DNA from 3 places in the Paenibacillus sp. FSL H7-689 genome. Region 1 is predicted to be linked to each of the others. Evidence: predicted binding sites of a transcription regulator. Region 1 holds the regulator's gene; each other region holds the start of a gene.
What was found. Region 1 encodes NrdR, which represses ribonucleotide reductase genes. Its sites were predicted from a motif close to AACACNATATATNGTGTT; they were not measured.
Positions count from the first base shown of each region.

Region 2: a site for NrdR is predicted at 3,728-3,745, ahead of C170_RS11605 (adenosylcobalamin-dependent ribonucleoside-diphosphate reductase). Genes of this name have one in related genera too.
Region 3: a site for NrdR is predicted at 2,035-2,052, ahead of C170_RS18660 (anaerobic ribonucleoside triphosphate reductase). Genes of this name have one in related genera too.

Region 1 is NZ_ASPU01000015.1:309,074-315,386, reverse strand. It holds gene mutM (DNA-formamidopyrimidine glycosylase) at 1-3, shown strand, start outside; gene C170_RS12345 (manganese efflux pump) at 146-919, shown strand; gene coaE (dephospho-CoA kinase) at 929-1,525, shown strand; gene C170_RS12335 (lytic transglycosylase domain-containing protein) at 1,522-2,085, shown strand; gene C170_RS12330 (alpha/beta-type small acid-soluble spore protein) at 2,168-2,389, opposite strand; gene nrdR (transcriptional regulator NrdR) at 2,506-2,973, shown strand; tRNA gene C170_RS12320 (tRNA-Ala) at 3,159-3,231, shown strand; gene C170_RS12315 (S-layer homology domain-containing protein) at 3,469-6,313, opposite strand, start outside.
Region 2 is NZ_ASPU01000015.1:147,810-154,122, forward strand. It holds gene C170_RS11590 (flavin reductase family protein) at 1-64, opposite strand, end outside; gene catA (type A chloramphenicol O-acetyltransferase) at 297-944, shown strand; gene C170_RS11605 (adenosylcobalamin-dependent ribonucleoside-diphosphate reductase) at 1,027-3,666, opposite strand; gene C170_RS11610 (DEAD/DEAH box helicase) at 4,169-5,932, shown strand; gene C170_RS11615 (YqhG family protein) at 5,936-6,313, shown strand, end outside.
Region 3 is NZ_ASPU01000021.1:291,778-298,090, forward strand. It holds gene C170_RS30170 (ATP-binding response regulator) at 1-1,618, opposite strand, end outside; gene C170_RS18660 (anaerobic ribonucleoside triphosphate reductase) at 2,100-4,061, shown strand; gene nrdG (anaerobic ribonucleoside-triphosphate reductase activating protein) at 4,058-4,567, shown strand; gene C170_RS18670 (methyl-accepting chemotaxis protein) at 4,783-5,622, shown strand; gene C170_RS18675 (glycoside hydrolase family 3 C-terminal domain-containing protein) at 5,775-6,313, opposite strand, start outside.

The sequences.
Region 1 (6,313 bases):
TAACATGAACTGAATGAACGAAATGATGAAATCATAGCACCCTTGGATTCCTCCCTCCATATACTGATATGGCAGAAATAAGCGGGCGTATACCCATACTGGCATCTTCAGTTGGCACGAGTACCGCACAGAGGAGGAGTCCGGGGTGCTGCATCATTTTATTTCATTGCTGGCGCTTGCTTTGGCGCTTAGTTTAGATGGTTTTGGAGTCGGGATTACATATGGGTTACGGAGGACTAAGATTCCCCTGTTATCTATCGCTGTTATTTCGATCTGTTCGGGATTGGTTATTGCCTTGTCGATGCAAGTAGGTGTGATGTTGTCCCATGTGGTGTCACCGGATATCGCTTCGATCGTGGGAGCCGTCATATTGATAGGTATTGGTGCATGGTCACTGTTGCAACTAATTCGAAAGCAAGGCAAAGAACAGCTGGAAACAGACACTGGAATGGGTGAGGGAACAGAAGCAAAGGTAACTGGAGTGGGAGAAGCACAAGAGAGACTGTCGGATTCAAAGGGCAGGAATCAGGTGCTCGCACTGGATCTGGAGCAGTCGGCTTCAAATGGATCACTGGAACGAATGGTATTTACACTGGAGCTGCGCAAGCTGGGCGTTGTCATTCAGATCCTTCGCAGTCCCTCCAAGGCGGATATGGATAACTCGGGGAGTATATCTGCTCAAGAAGCGATGTGGCTGGGTATTGCCTTGTCTCTGGATGCGTTTGGAGCAGGTTTGGGAGCGGCACTTCTGGGATTCCCTACACTATGGACAGCACTCATTATTGCACTGTTTAGTGGGGCGTTTCTGTCACTCGGCATGAAGGTTGGCCTACGATTCTCAGCTCTGCGCTGGATGCGAAGACTGTCTGTATTGCCAGCGCTAATGTTAATGATTATGGGAATAATGAAGTTGTTATGAGGTGAAACGATGAATATAGGCTTAACCGGCGGGATCGCGACAGGCAAAAGCAGTGTTTCCGCCTATCTCGCCAGTAAGGGAGCGTTGCTCATCGATGCAGACGTTATTGCCCGGGAAGTTATGATGCCTGGGCATCCCGTGTTGGCCGCCGCTGTTAAGCGGTTTGGACAAGCCATACTGAACGAAGATGGAACAATGGATCGGAAAAAGCTTGGGAGTATTGTTTTCGAACAACCAGAGGAACGAAAGGCATTGGAGGCTATCACACATCCGGCGATCCGAAAAGAGATGCGCGAACGGGCTGCTGCATACGCGTTGCAACATCCGGATAAACTTGTGGTATCTGATATTCCTTTGCTCTACGAATCAGGTCTGGAGGACGGTTTTGAGGAAGTCATGGTTGTATATGTCCCGAGATCGGTGCAACGAGATCGCTTGATGAGTCGGGATGGAATGACTGCAGCACAGGCTGAGGCTCGAATGGATGTACAGATGGATATTGAGCGCAAAAAACAGCTGGCAGACATTGTTATCGATAACAGCGGCTTATGGTCTGCGACGGAACAGCAAATTGACTCATATCTACAGCGTAAGGGTTTGTTATGAGAATATTGCGTAAGAAACGTGTATTGCTGTTGATGTTTGTTTCCTTTGTACTGGTGTTATTTCTGAATACAAACTGGATGGCATGGTTCTATCCCATACATTATAAGGAAGAGATCCGTGCCCAATCTCAGAGTTATGAGGTTGATCCGTTTCTGATTGCTTCCATTATCAAGGTGGAGACCAATTTTAAGACAAGCAAGGAATCCAAACGAGGTGCCATTGGGCTCATGCAACTGATGCCGGACACGGCGAACTGGATACTGGAACAAGCCAAAATTCCCGACACTTCGCTGGAGGAATTAAAGCACGAGCCAGAACGAAATATTCAGTTAGGCACATGGTATCTGCGGAATCTGTCCGATCAATTTGATGGCAATGAAGCAGTTATGATCGCTGCCTATAATGCGGGTCCAGGCAAAGTAAACAGTTGGCTTAGAGATGGTGTATGGGATGGCTCGTTCGATACGGTGAAAGATATTCCGTTTGGTGAGACGCGTCACTATGTACAAAGAGTCATTTACTATTATAATCAGTATGTAAAGATCTATAATACGTTCTAAGTATATAAGTAGAAGCACAGAGCAGGCCGGTTATTCACCGGCCGCTCCATGCTCCTCTGTGTAGCGTATTACGATGCAGATATTATTGGTATTGACCTGCCAATTGCTGTTCTGCAATTGTTACCAGACGCTTCGTGATGTATCCACCGATCGAACCGTTCTCGTAAGAAGTCATGTTACCTTGGTATCCGTCTTGTGGGATGCTGATTCCGAGTTCTTGAGCAACTTCATATTTCATTTGCTCGAGTGCTGCGGAAGCTTTAGTTACCACCAAGTTGTTGGAGTTACCATTGCTTTGTGCCATTGCTGTTCACCTCCTCGCGGGTTGGTAAAAGTATTATGTGTCGGCAATGCGTTTTTCATTACAAAATCAGTACAGGGAATATGTGGTAAAAAGTAAAACGTGGGAAGTGATCTGTTTTGAAGTGTCCTTATTGCGGTTATATGGGTACCAAAGTGCTTGATTCGCGTCCGGCCAACGAAGCAAAATCCATTCGTCGTCGCCGTGAGTGTGAGCAGTGTGCCCGAAGATTTACAACGTTTGAGATGATTGAGGAGACTCCACTGATCGTCATTAAGAAAGATGGCAGTCGTGAAGAGTTCAGCCGGGACAAAATTCTCCGTGGGCTTATTCGTGCCTGTGAGAAACGTCCAGTCTCCGTAGAGACCCTGGAGATGATGGTATCTGAAGTGGAGAAATCTCTGCGTAATACAGCCGATGCTGAAGTTGAGAGTCGCCAGATTGGTGAGCTGTTGATGGAACAGTTGTTTCCAGTCGATGAAGTGGCGTATGTCCGTTTTGCGTCGGTATACCGCCAGTTCAAAGATATCAATATGTTCATGAAAGAACTGAAATCCCTGTTGTCCAAAGACGATCTGGAGGATTAGTGAAGTTGGTAAAGGGAGAAGAGCAGTCTGGAGTTCCAGTCCGTGTGTACCAGAGAAATCGGTTGTTCTTCTCCAATCACTTTGGATCTTGAGAAAGTGATTGACAGCGAAAGCTGGATTTTATATGATATAGGAGTCGCCTGTGGAACGTAGCAGTGTTGGACAAGTTATCTATTTCATATCCTGGGGCCTTAGCTCAGCTGGGAGAGCGCATCGCTGGCAGCGATGAGGTCAGGGGTTCGATCCCCCTAGGCTCCATAATCAAGAATGCCATCACATTATTGTGATGGCGTTTTTTTGTGCGTGAAATAAATCAAAACATGCATTAATTAATTAGAATTTTTTGGACTTGGGGATGAATATTCTAGATGCAAAAATAGAGGGTTTAAAGTCCTGACTGTGGAGTTGTCAAAAAAAGTACAGTTTGAAAACAAGGAGACCCTACCGGCTGGATATTGTCCAGTCGGTAGGGTCTCCATTTTTCTGTATACGCTTTCAGTCAGCCAGATATTCGACGAATCTTACAAAGATCGTGGCTACTTCGGCACGGGTGGCGGTGGCTTTGGGAGCAAAGAAGTTGTCCGGCTTGCCTACTACAATGCCGGTGCCCCGCAGCGCCTGAACGGCCTCCAACGCCCAAGAGCTGATCTCACTCTCGTCCGTGAAGGACTTAGCGTGGCTTTCAGGCAGCTCATAGCCCTTGTACTTCATGTAGTTGTATAGTATCACCAGCATCTGCTCGCGCGTCATCGGTGAATTGGGGTCAAACAGGTTTGCGTTTGTACCGTTGACTATGCCTTTTTCGGCCGCCCACTCAGCTGCCGCGGTGTACCATTGCCCGTCCGTCACGTCGTTAAAGCGGGAACTCGTGTAGCTGGAGAGGTTTACGTTCTCAAGATTGGCCAGTACCTGCACGAACATTGCACGTGTCATTGCGGTGCCGGGTGAGAACGTTGTGGACGTCGTGCCGTTGAAAAGATCGTATGTGTAGGCGAAATTTATATAGCTGTAGAACCAGTCGTCCATGTTGGCATCCCTGAAAGGATTGCCCGATATCACGAGGAAGCCCAGTGGGGTGGCGTCATCAACCGCCAGCTCCGTACCCTCACGGATGTTCAGCGACATGCCGTTATCTAAGCTAACTTTTGCGCCGCTCGGTCCTATCACAACCGCTCCGCCGCTCCGTATCTTCGATCCGCCATGGATATCCACACGGTTGCCGTTTGGCAGGTTCACATGCGCGTCTTTGCCGCCTACTGTAACCGTACCGTCGCTCGCGATCGTCGAGCCTCCCGAAATGGTCACTGTGCTGTTGCCGCCGGGTAGTGTCACTTCGGCGCTCTTGTCTGCCGGAATGGTTACCTTACCGTTTGAGTCTATCGTTGTGCCTTCAGGTACCTTAATCTTCGTCCCGCCTTTGGTCGCAATCTCGCCGCCACCGGGGAGGGTGGTGTTGCCGTTTTTGTCTGTGACCGCGGGCTTATCCTTCGGTGTATTCACTGTGTAGGTCGACTTCAACGTTCCAGCGTCTGTCCCGGTGCCCGTATTGTCGGTGTTGCCCGTATTACCGATGTTGCCGGTATTTCCGGTGTTTCCGGTGTTGCCCGTATTGCCGCCAGAATCAGGCACAGTGGGAGTCGTCGTCTTCATCGGCGTCGTCGTTGCACTGATCTCCGCGCCGTCGCCCTTTGCATTCACCGCGATGATGGTGAAGTTGTAGCCTTGGCCGTTTGTCAGGTTCTTAAAGGTATATTTGGTCTCCGTCGCATCCAGTGTGACCGGCGTCACGTTGCCATACCATACCTTGTAGCCCAATATCGCACTGCCACCGTCGTCAGCAGGGGCGGTCCAGCTCAATGTGACCTGTCCGTCACCGGCTGTCGCTTTGAAGCCGCTCGGAGCACCGGGCACGACCGGTTTTCTCTGCGCGAACATCCAATCAAAGACGTCTGTGTAGTCATTGTTCCAAGCTGGCAAGTTAGAGGACTGCGCCGTGGGAGCTATGCTCCAATTCCCCATAGTTATCTGGTTGTAAAGAACCGCAGCTTCAACTTCGTGCGCTATGTAATCAGCCAGAACAGGTGTGTTGGCCGGATTCGGCCTCAGATTCGGCTGATCAAATTGATTGTAGGGCCACGTAAGGACCTCATTACTCTCAAAGCGCGAAGCCCTCGCGTTGATCATTTTCGGCATATTGTTATTGATAAAGTTATTGAGGTTAGTCTGGTAGCCTCCAACATTATGAGCATTTAAAAACATCCAATAGGCCAGGTTGTTGTGAGCGTCATTGTCCTTAGCGTTTGGTGAACCGCTTACCGGGGCCATAGGTGCGGCGGCAGCGAAGAAGCCAGGGTAGCTGTTAACTAAGTTGTTCGTATACTGGCCGCCCCAGGAGAAGCCTGCTGCGTAAACACGATTAGGGTCTACTTCGCCGCTGGCAATCAGGGCGTCTATGACCTTCTTAACATTCTCGGTTGAGGGAACAGATACGCCATTATAGGAAATATTCAGTACATGGCTGGCGTACTTGTCAGGATTTTTCTCCATTTTTTTCATTAGAGCGACCGAGCCGTTGGCGGATTTCATGGCCGCTTTTTGGTCTGTCGCAGCGTTTGTACCGCCGCGTGACATGCCGTGAGTATAAACATACAGCGGCAATCCTTTGATCACTTTACCGTCTTCATCCTTGTGTAGGTAGAGCGAGCGATTGACCGAATTGTCCGTGAATGTTGTAAACTTGTCAAGGATCGGATTCACAACTTTGTCCTGTTCAAAAACCACGTTGCGAAGTGGACTCCCCTCTGTCAGTACGATCTCTCCGTTTGGGACGATGTTGTAAACCTGCTTTGTCGAGTTACTGCTGCCATCCAGCGTTGTTTTGCCGCCGCTCGCTGAATAAAACTCAGACTCAACTACGATGTAACGGCCACTTGCCAGTCCGTCCTGATAATCCGGTGAATTGCTTACTGGCCCCAGATAGCCGCGTACTTTCGGCTCGTCATTAGCGTATACCCTTGTGATTTTGCGTGGTCCTTCAAAGGTCACTGCTTCGCCGTTCAGGGTTGTGTTCCTAGCCGATAAGGCAAACAAGTCCGGATTAAGCGCGGAGCCTAACGCTGCCTTCCCCTCGCCTAAGTCGATGATGACAGCCGTTGTGTACTCGCCACTGGCGAAGTTGTCATTCCATACAACAAAGGGAAGTAGCCCCGCGTCCGGATCGTTTTTGAATGTTACGTGAATGGTATGGTCAGCCTCAATATTCGAAAAGGTATAAGTGCCAGCAGATAGAGTCACGGTCTCGCCGTCTACCGTTACGGTATCCACCATTTTGCCGGAATCG
Region 2 (6,313 bases), 160 kb from region 1:
AAGTCACCACCGCTACCATTCCAGGATAAGAATAAAATATAGGTTCTTCTATCGGCTGACGCATCTAATCCCCCCTCTTCTTCGTTATAAAGACAACTTTAATTATAAAGGAATGAAACAGGTTGAAAAAGCGTTTTGCAGACGATTTCGCTATAAGCGTCACATTCAGTATCATGTTATACTGAGATGGATCAATTTCTAAAAATACGATACTGGGAATGTGATAGGATATGGTCAAATCAGTCAAATATACCTCCTAAATAAAGACATTATTCAAATTTAGGAGGTTATAACTTATGTTTAATTCAATCGTGATAGATCAGTGGGATCGAAAGCCATACTTTGACCACTACTTGAATCAGGTCAGATGTACCTACAGCATAACTGCTAATCTGGATATCACTCTATTGATCAACGAACTGAAGCTTAAAGGATTGAAGTTCTATCCCGCTCTTATTCACATGATCTCTACGGTTGTCAATGCACACAGGGAATTTCGAACTTGTTTTGACGCCGAGGGGAGATTGGGCTACTGGGACGAAATGTCTCCGAGTTATACAATTTTTCATGAGGACAACAAAAGTTTCTCAACGATCTGGACAGCATTCCATGAAGATTTCGAGACGTTCCACATTCGTTATCTGGAAGATATGAAGAATTACAAAGATCACAAACAATTTGTTGCCAAACCCAATGAACCGCCAAATACTTTTCCCGTTTCCAGTATTCCTTGGGTGAACTTTACCGGATTTAATCTGAATATTTATAATGAGGGTACCTACTTGTTGCCTATTTTCACGATGGGGAAATATGTTCAACAGAACGATAAAGTATATCTTCCCTTATCCGTTCAGTTACATCACGCCGTGTGCGACGGCTACCATGCTGGTGTTGTATTTAATGAATTGCAATCACTTTCAGATCGATGCCAAGATTGGTGTTAGTTATCTAAATGACAAAAAGGCATTCCTGACTTCGTAATGGAGTCAGGAGTGCCTTTCTTTTTCTCTTTTTTTCAAAAGATATTTAATTGCATTTACTGTACCCACAGTTGCTGCATGTTTTGCAACCTTCCACATTCATCAGGGATGCCGAGCCGCATGAAGGACATAAATCTCTCGATTCGATAAAGGTTTTCTGATCCTCCACTTTGGGATACGTGCTCTCCACTTGATTCTGTTCTATTAATGCTTCAGTTTGGTTCTCCTGCACATCGCTCTGTAAATGACTTTCCAATGCTTTGGCGACTGCATCAGCAATCGATTCAACCCTGTTGGCTCCGAAGCCAATCGCTCCCGAACCACCGATTCCCTTGAGATGTTTGATCAACAGTTCAACCTTGTGCCCATGATCTCCATATCGAAGGAACAGAGAGCATACTCGACCAAGTGCCTCAGCCATGGCAAACACGTCCGATCCCGCTTTGCCCACGTTCAGGAAGATCTCACCCGGCGTTCCCTCCAGATCATTGATCGTAATGTAAGCCATACCAAATGGCGTATTGATTTTGTATGTTGCACCACGCAGTACCTGAGGACGGCTTCTATATTGTTTATCCAGCACTGTAGAAGAGGATGGGGCTTGATCGGAAGAATGCGTTCTAACACCAACCTGGCTATTGGAAGTTCCATCACTTGCCTGTACTTCAGCATTATTCGGGTTTTCTATAGCAGATACGACTGTCTTCTCTTCAGCTTCCGCCGTGTTCTGATCTTCACCTTGAGTCTCTTCCTTCTTCGACGTGGACAACACCTGCACATCCCTGCTGCCATCACGGTATATCGTTACTCCCTTGCAGCCAAGGTCGAAGGCCAGTTCGTACAGCTCAGCCGTATTCTCCACTGTAAAATCAGCCGGACAGTTGGCCGTCTTCGAGATTGAACTATCTACCCATTGCTGAATCGTTGCCTGCACCCGGATATGATTCTCAGCCGACAGATCCATCGCCGTCACATAATAGTCGGGTAAAGCTTCACCTGGATGTTCATCCAGCCAATCTTGTGCAATCGGTACGAACTGTTCATCATAACCTAGACGGCTTTGACGGAAATACTTGAAGGCGAAATACGGCTCAATACCTGTTGATGTGCCCACCATCGTACCTGTACTGCCCGTTGGCGCCTGTGTGATCAGTGTGACATTTCGAATGCCTTGTTTACGAATCGCCTCTCCCACTTCAGGGTACGTCGCAACCATGTTTTTCATAAATCCACTCTGTAAGTAAGGTTCAGCTTCAAATGCTGGGAAAGCACCCTTCTCTGCTGCAATCTCTGCCGATGCTAGATAGGCCTCCTTCGCCATGAATCCATACAGTTTATCCAGAAATTCAAGGGATTCAGGACTGCCGTATCGTATACGCAGCTTAATCATCAGCTCTGCCAGCCCCATGGTGCCAAGCCCAACCCGGCGTTCACGCTGCTGATTCAGTCTATTTTCCTCAAAATGATATGGTGTTGCGTCGATGACATTGTCCAAAAATCTAGCCGAGATACGAGTGGTTTCCGCCAGTTCATCCCATGCCACATCATGATTTGTTTCATCGTAGAATTTGGACAGATTAATGGCAGACAGATTACATACACCCCAGCCAGGCAGGCCTTGTTCCCCGCACGGATTAGTACAGATAATCGGATTGAAGTACCAGCTGTTGGACATCTGGTTATAGTACTCCATGAATACCACACCAGGCTCTGCCGATTTCCAGGCTGATTCAATAATGGTATGCCAGATTTCGCGAGCCTTCAGTGTACGATAGTGCACCACCGAATGACCCGCGGCTTTCCATTGCTGCATATCCCCGTTCCACTCGGTGTCGTAGTCCGGATCGTTCGTATCGGGGAAAACCAAATCCCAATCTCCGTCCTGCTTGACAGCCTCCATAAATGCGTTGCTCACACATACAGACAGATTGGCATTGGTCACCTGCCCCATCGCTTGTTTCACAGTAATAAAATCAAGCACATCCGGATGCCAGTCATTCATCATCAGCATGAGCGCACCCCGGCGGCTTCCGCCCTGTTCAATCAGTCCAGTCGTATAACTGAACAATCCGCCCCACGATACGGAACCGCTGGATGATCCGTTGACACCTTTCACCACCGCTCGGCGAGGACGCAAAGAGGACAAATTAATACCTACGCCTCCCCCACGTGCCATAATTTCCGTCATCTCGGTCAAAGTCTTCATGATGCCACCCCGACTGTCTTGCGGAGACGGAATGACATAACAATTGAAAAGTGTCAGCTCATCGCTTGCCCCCGCACCTGCAGCAATGCGGCCTCCGGGTACTAACTTCCAATCTTCCAACACAGAGCGGAACTTGGACTCCCACGTTGCCCGCTTATCGGCTGTGGATTCGACAGAAGCCATCGCTTTGGCAAGACGGTCCCACATCTCTTCCGGTGTTTTTTCTATGTTGAGTGTCAATTTCTCCACGTTTGTCTCAATCATCTCTCCGCTTCGAGTCCTTACCTGTACAAGCTGACCCTTACGTTCTATGATTTCGCCCACTTCCTTGGTTGGGAACTTCGGATCATCCTTCGTTAATACCAATACCACATCTCCGACCTTGGCATTATTCGAATCAGCGTCCTTCCAGGCGTATCGATCCAGAAATATTTTTTCGCTAAGTCCTTCTAATTGGTACGATCGTTGGTTCGATTTCATCGCTACATTCAACCTCCCCGGCATAAAGCTCCATTTTCACTATAAAAGTAAATTATGATTAAACACCACATATAGTGATATAAATTCAGTATAATACACCATATATTGATTTTCCATATGACTTTTATCATAATCCATCTTCATATACTCCCTATACTCGGACAAGCTTCTTGTAAATAAACTGTAGTTCACATTGGTTCAACTAAACTTTTTACACAAGAACGGAGAGGACAGAAATAACCTGAAGAAGCGAAGCGTTGGCCTAAAAGCTTTCTGAAAGAAAGCTGCATCGAAAGCATACGCTATCCCCGGGTTTTCCCCCTTTGGACAAGGGAATCAAAAAAAATCTGGGGATAACAGCGATTGGAAGGTTATTCTGTCATCGGAGTGACAAGTGTAAATATTCCTTATTTGAACCCACATAGTTATGAACTGACTCTCATTCGTCCATACTATTACCTACGAATAAAACGTCATCACGTATGGCAGGGGAGGAAACACCATGAACCGGAAAAACCCGCACCACATGAATCAACCTGTAGCCGAGCTACCCGTTCCGTTGGAATTTGATCGGACCTGGATTAATCAATTGGAATCACGACTGGATAAAGGAGGTCCTTGGGGGGATTATCGACTCTTCCAACTGGGTATTCAAGCCGAAGAGACCAACCTGATTCCCAATTTTGACGAGATCCAATGTCTCAAGCATCTACAAGGCCTCACTCCACTCCCTCACCAGATGGACACTGCTCGCAGAGTATTATTTGAAATGTCAGGCCGGGCCATTCTCGCCGATGAGGTGGGTCTTGGCAAAACCATTGAAGCCGGTCTCATTCTGAAAGAATATATGGTTCGGGGTCTCGTATCCAAGGTACTCATTCTCGTGCCAGCCTCTCTTGTACTGCAATGGGTACGGGAGTTGAATTCAAAATTTGGCATCCCTGCTATTGCCCAGAAAAAGGCCTATTCCTGGCAGAATGAAGTGGTTGTTGCTTCCATGGATACAGCCAAACGTGACCCGCATAAAGATATGCTGCTGAATACCGACTACGACATGATTATTATTGACGAGGCTCATAAACTCAAAAACAAGAAAACAACCAACTATCAATTCATGCTCAAATTGCGCAAAAAGTATTGTCTGCTGCTCACAGCTACACCTGTGCAGAACGATATGAGTGAATTGTTCAATCTGATCAACCTGCTGAAGCCCGGTCAACTGGGTCGTCAGGGTGACTTTGCGGCCAACTTTGTTGTAGACAAACGGGTTCCGAAAAATCAGGAACAGCTTAAGAACGAGTTATCCAAAGTCATGATTCGTAACCGCCGCGGCGAAGGCCCTGTTCAATTTACCAAACGGAATGTCTCCAACGTGAATCTGCAACTATCGCCCGAAGAACAAGCGCTTTATGATGGCGTGACTTCCTTTGTTAAAGACCAGTACCAGGAAGCTGGCGGCAACCTGAGCAGCATGCTCTCCCTTGTTACATTGCAGCGTGAAGTGTGCAGCAGTCGGGATGCTGTATTCGTGACGCTGGTTAATCTGTCGAAGAAACTTCCGCTGGACTCTCCCCTTCGGGACAAGATTTGGGAACTCGTTGCCCATATTAAAGCGATCAAGGAGAATACCAAAGCGGAGAAAACGATGGAACTGGTTCGGAACATGAATGAAAAAGTAATTATCTTCACTGAATACCGGGCCACGCAGGAGTATCTGCTAAACTATTTCCGCAACAATGGGCTTACGGCAGTACCCTATCGGGGTGGCATGAATCGAGGCAAAAAAGACTGGATGATGGATCTCTTCCGCGGGCGTGTGCAGGCCATGATTGCAACCGAAGCAGGTGGTGAGGGCATCAATTTGCAATTTTGCCATCATATGATCAACTTTGATCTGCCTTGGAACCCTATGCGGGTAGAGCAGCGGATCGGTCGGGTACACCGGCTGGGACAGCAAAATGACGTGAACATCTTCAATTTATCCACGACTGGAACCATTGAGGAACATATTCTGAATCTGCTGCATGAGAAGATCAATATGTTTGAGATGGTGATCGGCGGGCTGGATGTCATTCTGGAACGGCTGGAGAAGAAGGAGTCTATTGAGAAAAGTTTGTACAAGATCATGCTGGAATCACAAACTGATGAAGATATTCGCCGAAAAATGGATTCACTTGGACAATCGCTGAACTCTATTCAACGTGAGGTTTCAGATGAAGGGCCTGCCGTATCCGGGTTGTTAGATCTTCGTAAAGGAGGTAGCTAACTCATGACCATGTCTCCCCATGAAGTGCAGGCTTATGTTCTCACCTATCTGGAAGCACTGGATTGTCAGATTATGGAGCGTTCCCCTGCCCATGTTACAGTCAAACTCTCTCCTGAGGCGGACAAAGCGTTGACCAATCGCCCCTATTATTGGGGGTTCGTGGAACGAACCGGAGCACCCGCTGAGACGATGTCCTTTACATTTATATTTGATCCTGACAGTTATCAGCAGGCCATTGAAGCAGCAGAAGCCAAAGCTGCGCAAGCATCACCTCCTGCTGTTCCTAACCCCGATGGAACGAATGGCGTAACCAACGGCAGTCCTCAAGGCGAGCCACCAAAAGAAACTATTTTAGGCCGTTACTTCGGTATTACGCCATCG
Region 3 (6,313 bases), on a different contig from region 1:
ATGCATTCAACAGATCAGCCTGTCTGACCGGCTTGGTCAGAACAGCATCAAAGGCCTCTGCTTCATGCAATTCAATGTGCATACCATAAGGAACAAGAACAATGACGGGCAGATTCTCCAGTCGCTGTTTCAGTTCATGTACAAAATCAACCGCGCCACCTTCCATTAATCCCATATCCACAACGGCTACATCCGGCATGAATCCTTCCTTGATCCAATCATGCGCTAATGTCAAACCCGAGGTCATGTGTACATCCATCTCCCACCTACGCATCAGGGAAGAGACACCTTGCAAAATGTCAGGGTCCTTGGCAAGTAACACCTTTTTCCCTTTTAACCGCTGCTGAACACTTGCGAGCTGAGGTAACTCCCAGTATCTGCGTAACGGAAGTGAAATGTTGAATTCCGTCTCATTTTCCTTCACACTGCTCACCTGAATACGGCCATGCATGAGAATGGCAAGATTCTGGCTTACAGCTAAACCCAGATTGCTTCCAATCAGTTTTTGGATATTCAATTTTTCATCTTGGCTGTTAAAGGATGGTTTCTTCTTGTCCGATAACATCTGACCCGTGTACTTCACCTTGAGCTGAAGTGTACCGGTCTCCTCCAATTCTTCTCCGTTCACCACTGCTGTGATCAGAACGGAACCTTCACGCGTTGAATCGAGAGCATATTGAATGACGTGTGCAAGCAACTGTCCAATCTTGACTTCATCACCAACGAACACTTGAGATACATTCAGTTCAAGATTTAATCCCAGCTCAATGTTCTTGCCCGTCGCAATCCCGGCATAGAGATACACGGTATTCTCAATGGTACCTACCAGATCAAACGGATCATCATGTATAACCGTTTTACCTGCTTCATTTATGTTGAAATTCATCATATTATTCAGCAAGGAAAGCAGAATATTGCCGCTTGTCTCAATCATGTTCACATATTCGGACTGCTCCTCAGGCATATCCGGTGTGCGCATCAGATCTGTCAGTCCCAAAATACCGTTCAAAGGATTGCGAATCTCGTGACTCATTAGCTTCAACATCTGTGTTTTGGTCATAGCCTCAGATTCGGCACGTTCTTTCTCTGCCTGGAGCTGTTCTTGCATTTGTTCCGAATCACTCAATTTCTGCTCCTGAACATGCAACGTGCTTTCCAGATCAACAACATAACCCAGGAATACAGCCATCGCCTTCAGTGTCTTCATATCGGTTTCGCTGATCACATAACCAGGATCATCCATCAGACAGATGGTACCAAATGTTTCGCCCGATCTTCTCATAATAGGCACGCCCACGAAGAAGCGATTGCCAAGTCCGCTCGTAACGCCCATGGATCGTGTCATCGGATGTTCACATGTATCCGGGATCGTAAGCACGTTACCGTTGTCTCTTAATACCAGGCTGCAATATGAATCCGTAAATGGAAGTGCACTGCCTTTAACAACTAACTCTTCCGTACGATTAAAGGCCTCCAAAATGACATTGGTCACCCCGTCATTCGTGGCAACAAAGATGGTATTGACCTTCAATATACCGCTTAATACGTCTACGATATGGGCCGCAGCTTCCTTTATATCTTCATAGAAGCCTCTTGTAATGCCTTCTGCCGTCCCCATGATTCACCCCTCTTATCTTAGCTGCACTTTCAAATCTGTATTTCAGAATGTTTAATCACGTACAGGGGTCATCAAAAATCCGAATAGCTGTCACAATCTATACTTATATGATTAACACCGTAGAAGTATAAGAGAATCATACTCCCTGCCTATTGCCCATTTGTGGACAAAAGCAGGTCTTAAACGGATGGTTTAACGACCGCGAATTCATTGCAACTCGCCTTTTCAGCTTGATTAAAGTCCATCTTGTCCGACTTCGGATATTATACTTGCAGAATAACTAGAAATTATACGCTTCCGCTCAGACTTTGGGAACCTTTATCCGTAGCAATTAAAGGAAAGTCCACTTTGTTCAGTAAGCTGTGTGATCATTATCACACCCAAAAAACCACATATAGTTTATAAATGGATAAGACGAATCTACATATAGTATTTAACGTGAATTGAATGATAACCAAAATCATTTTAGGAGGAACCTTACATGAACATGCTTGAGTATGCCACCCCACTGGCATCCGATCTATTATCCGACCTGGGAAGACGAATTATTGGCGCAGAAGACGCCGATACGCTGAGGGAAAATGCGAATCTGAACGGGGATTCCTTCAGTGGTAAGATGAGCAGGCTCGGTTCGGAGACCGCCAAGTGGCATGCTCTGCGTCATGTGTTGCCGGAAGAGCTTGCCCAAGCTGTGGAGAATGGGGATCTGTATGTACACGATCTGGATCAGTATGCACTTGGAACGACCAACTGTATCTTTATCCCGTTTGACCGTCTCCTTGCTGCGGGTTTCAACACAGGTAACGGATCGGTTCGCACACCTCAGACGATCATGTCTGCCATGGCTCTGGTTGCGATCATCTTCCAATCCCAGCAGAACAGTCAATATGGCGGTGTATCGGCCAATAAAATTGACTGGGATCTGGCCCCTTATGTACAGCGATCGTTCCGCAAACACTACCGCAAAGGGCAACGGCTCTTTGGTGAAAATGTTCTGATCGGGGATGAACAGCTTCATCTGGATAGCATCGAAGCGAAGAATCAATGTCCGCGGGCATATGCCTTCGCCTATGAAGAGACTGAATTGGAGACAGGACAAGCTGCTGAATCACTGATTCATAACCTGAATACGATGAGCAGCCGGGCGGGTGGTCAGATTCCATTTACTTCACTGAACTATGGATTATGTACTTCTGCGGAAGGACGGTTGGTATCACGCTCGTTGCTGGAAGCAACCATTCGTGGCCTGGGCAACGGGGAGACTCCCGTGTTCCCTCAACATATTTTCCAATGTAAACAGGGGATCAATCAGGCTCAAGGAGAGCCGAACTATGATCTGTTCCGGCTCGCAGTCACCTGTTCATCCCGGCGGATGTATCCTAACTTTGTCAATGTGGATGCCTCTTTCAATCTGCCTTTCTATCATCCGGAAGATCCGGATACGATCATTGCAACTATGGGATGCCGCACACGTACACTGGCTGACCGGTTTGGTCGCAATCGTCAAAGTGGTAAAGGTAATCTGTCCTTCAACACCATTAACCTCGTGAAGCTCGGCATCCGGTTTGGCATCTGCCAAGGTGCAAGAGCTGTCGCTGACCGAGCCGGATTCTATACTGCTTTGGAGTCAGTTATGCATAATGCCGCTTCCGGCCTGTTGCACCGCTACCGAATTCAGACATTGCAGCCTGCCAAGGCATCGGACTTCATGATGCGGGAGGGTGTATGGGAAGGTGGAGAACAGCTTGGCCCGAACGAGCCGGTTGCCGAGCTTTTAAAGCATGGAACATTATCTCTTGGTTTTATCGGACTCGCGGAATGTATGACAGCTCTCTATGGGCGCCATCATGGGCAGGACCCTCATGTACATCGCGAAGCGCTCAACATTATTCGGACCATGAGAGAGTTCTGTGACCGGATGAGCGAGCAGCATAACTTGAATATCACCCTGTTTGCCACACCTGCTGAAGGGTTGTCCGGCAAATTCACGAAGATCGACAGAGAGCGTTATGGCATTATTCCCGGAGTGAATGATCGGGAGTATTATACGAATTCATTCCATATCCCGGTCTACCACACGCTTCCAGCATATCGGAAGATTGAACTGGAGGCACCGTTCCATACGTTATGTAACGCGGGTGCAATCTCCTATGTGGAGCTTGACGGAAACGTTCGGGCCAACACCGCAGCTTTCCTGCGAATTGTACAGTATGCACTGGCGCAGGATATCGGTTATTTCTCCATTAATCATCCAATTGATCGCTGCCCTGCATGTGGTTATGAAGGCGTCATTGGGGATGTATGCCCAAGCTGTGAAGCCCATGAGAACCATGTACACTTCCAGCGGTTACGCCGCGTAACTGGCTATCTGACCGGAGATTACAAAGTACGCTTCAATGCTGCTAAGCAAGCCGAAGTGCGGGATCGGGTGAAACACCGGTGAATCTATATGGTTACATCCCGGAATCGGTGAATGAAGGAATCGGCCTGCGTGCCGTGTTGTTCATCAGCGGATGCCGTCACGCCTGTCCGGGCTGCTTCAGTCCGGATTCATGGAGCTTTCGAGCGGGGGAGCCCTTTACAGAGGAGCGGCAGCAGCAGATTCTGCATGAAGTGACGACCCATCCATTGCTGGATGGCGTTACGTTGTGTGGTGGTGATCCCTTTTTCTCGGTAGCAGAATGTACGTCTTGGGTCCAGCAGCTCCGCGCTGCACGTCCTGATTTGACGGTATGGGCCTACACGGGATTCGAATATGAAGAACTGATTACCGACCCTGCAAGAGCGGAGCTTGCCCGGTTGTGCGATGTGATTATTGACGGTCGATACGTTGAAGCGGAGCGTGATGTTTCCCTTCCCTTCCGCGGCAGCCGGAATCAGCGTTTGATTGATGTCAGTGCAACACTAGCCACTCGAACCATCGTTACAATGCAGCTCAGTATGCTGTAACATTGGTTTTATTCCCCTCACCAACTAACAAGGCACGGGTCCCCAGCGGACTCGTGTCTTGTTGGCGTATAGCGGTCTTCTTTAAGAAATAGGTTTTATCCATTCTCTCTATTTTCTTCTCTATTGCATGACGATATATAATATAGGTAGTTATTAAGTTAGCATTTAAAATTTAACCGTTTACATAAGGTAACCAGGGAGGAATCATCTTTTATATGGATATTGTTCAAGCATTAATTACATGTATGCCTTTCTTTCGAGATACGATTCGTCAGGATGTAACCCTCTCCGTGATTGATCATGAGAAATTCCTATATTTCTCAGCAGGGGAATCGTTAAAGCAACTGAATTATCAACCCGGCGACCCTCTATTGGATGGAAATCGAAATTTTGCTGATCTCAACGGCGGTACAGTCAAACGATTCGATCACTACCCTAAAGATTTATTCGGTGTTCCTTTTGACGTGGCTTTTATCCCCATTAAAAATGAAAAAGGTGAAGTCATCGCCCTGTTTAACCTGCTCTACAGTATGGATGACCAGGATCAGCTGCAACAGCTCATGGATGCTACCGAAAATCTGACCAACCAGTTAATTGACAGTGTACAGCATGTAGCTGCACACTCCGAGGAACTCAGTGCCACAACCGAAGAGATCCGGAACAATTCCAAACAAGCCGTACAGAAATCAGGCAATGTCACTCAGGTCGCCAGTTTCATTCGTGAAATCTCCGAGCAAACCAATCTGCTTGGCTTGAATGCAGCTATAGAAGCTGCCCGTGTAGGGGAAGCTGGTGCAGGTTTTGGCGTTGTTGCCAAAGAAATTCGCAAACTGTCTGTCGATACCAAAGAAGCAACGGCCCGTATTGAAGATTCTCTTCTCTCGGTTCGGCAATCCATTCAAGGCATGGAGAATGAACTTGGTGAGATCACTGCAAGCTCCCAAGAGCAGGCTGAACTCGTAAACAATTTCATGAGCACAATTGAGCAACTGAATGAAACCAACAAACAATTGAAGCAATTTGTGCAAAAAATGATTACGTTTGACGGTAAATAAAAATACGTGCGATGGCAAAGCATTTTGTATAATTCTAGTGTTACCGCTCAGGATAAAAGAGTTGGACAGGAAGAAGCATCCCGATCCAACCAGCGTATAGACCAACAAAAGCCTCCGAATGCATTCGGAGGCTTTTTCATGAGCTATTTGACTTAACGAATCTCAAAGTGACTGATGCGCACACCCGCAGACAACACAATGTATACATCCTGCGCACCTGATGCACCTGTGAGTTCCGCCTTCACGGTAGACCACTGCTGGGCTTCACCTTGTGCCAGTTCCACACGTCCTGCGAGCGTACCGTCTGGTGAACCGAGTCGAACTTCCAACACAGCGCCTGCTTTTTCCGCGGATACACGAGCTTCAATTGCTGCTGCCCCACTACCCAGATCGGCATCCTTAAAGGCAATCCATCCTTGCTCACCAACTACACGGACAGCACTTCCGCCCTCTTTGCTTTCATCCAGATCAACACCCAGGTAAGCATCATAATTCTCGGCACGAGTAGCCACACCCAGATTACGGGCAGGGATCGTCTCTCCTTCTACCGTCAGGTCTGCAACCAGCTGAACATCGGAGGATGACTTGGCAACCATAATAGAGTAAGTTCCACTTTCCACGACATACCGATCACGAGTTACATCCCAGATTGCCAGTTCCTGAACAGGCAAAGTAAAGCTGACCTTCGCTG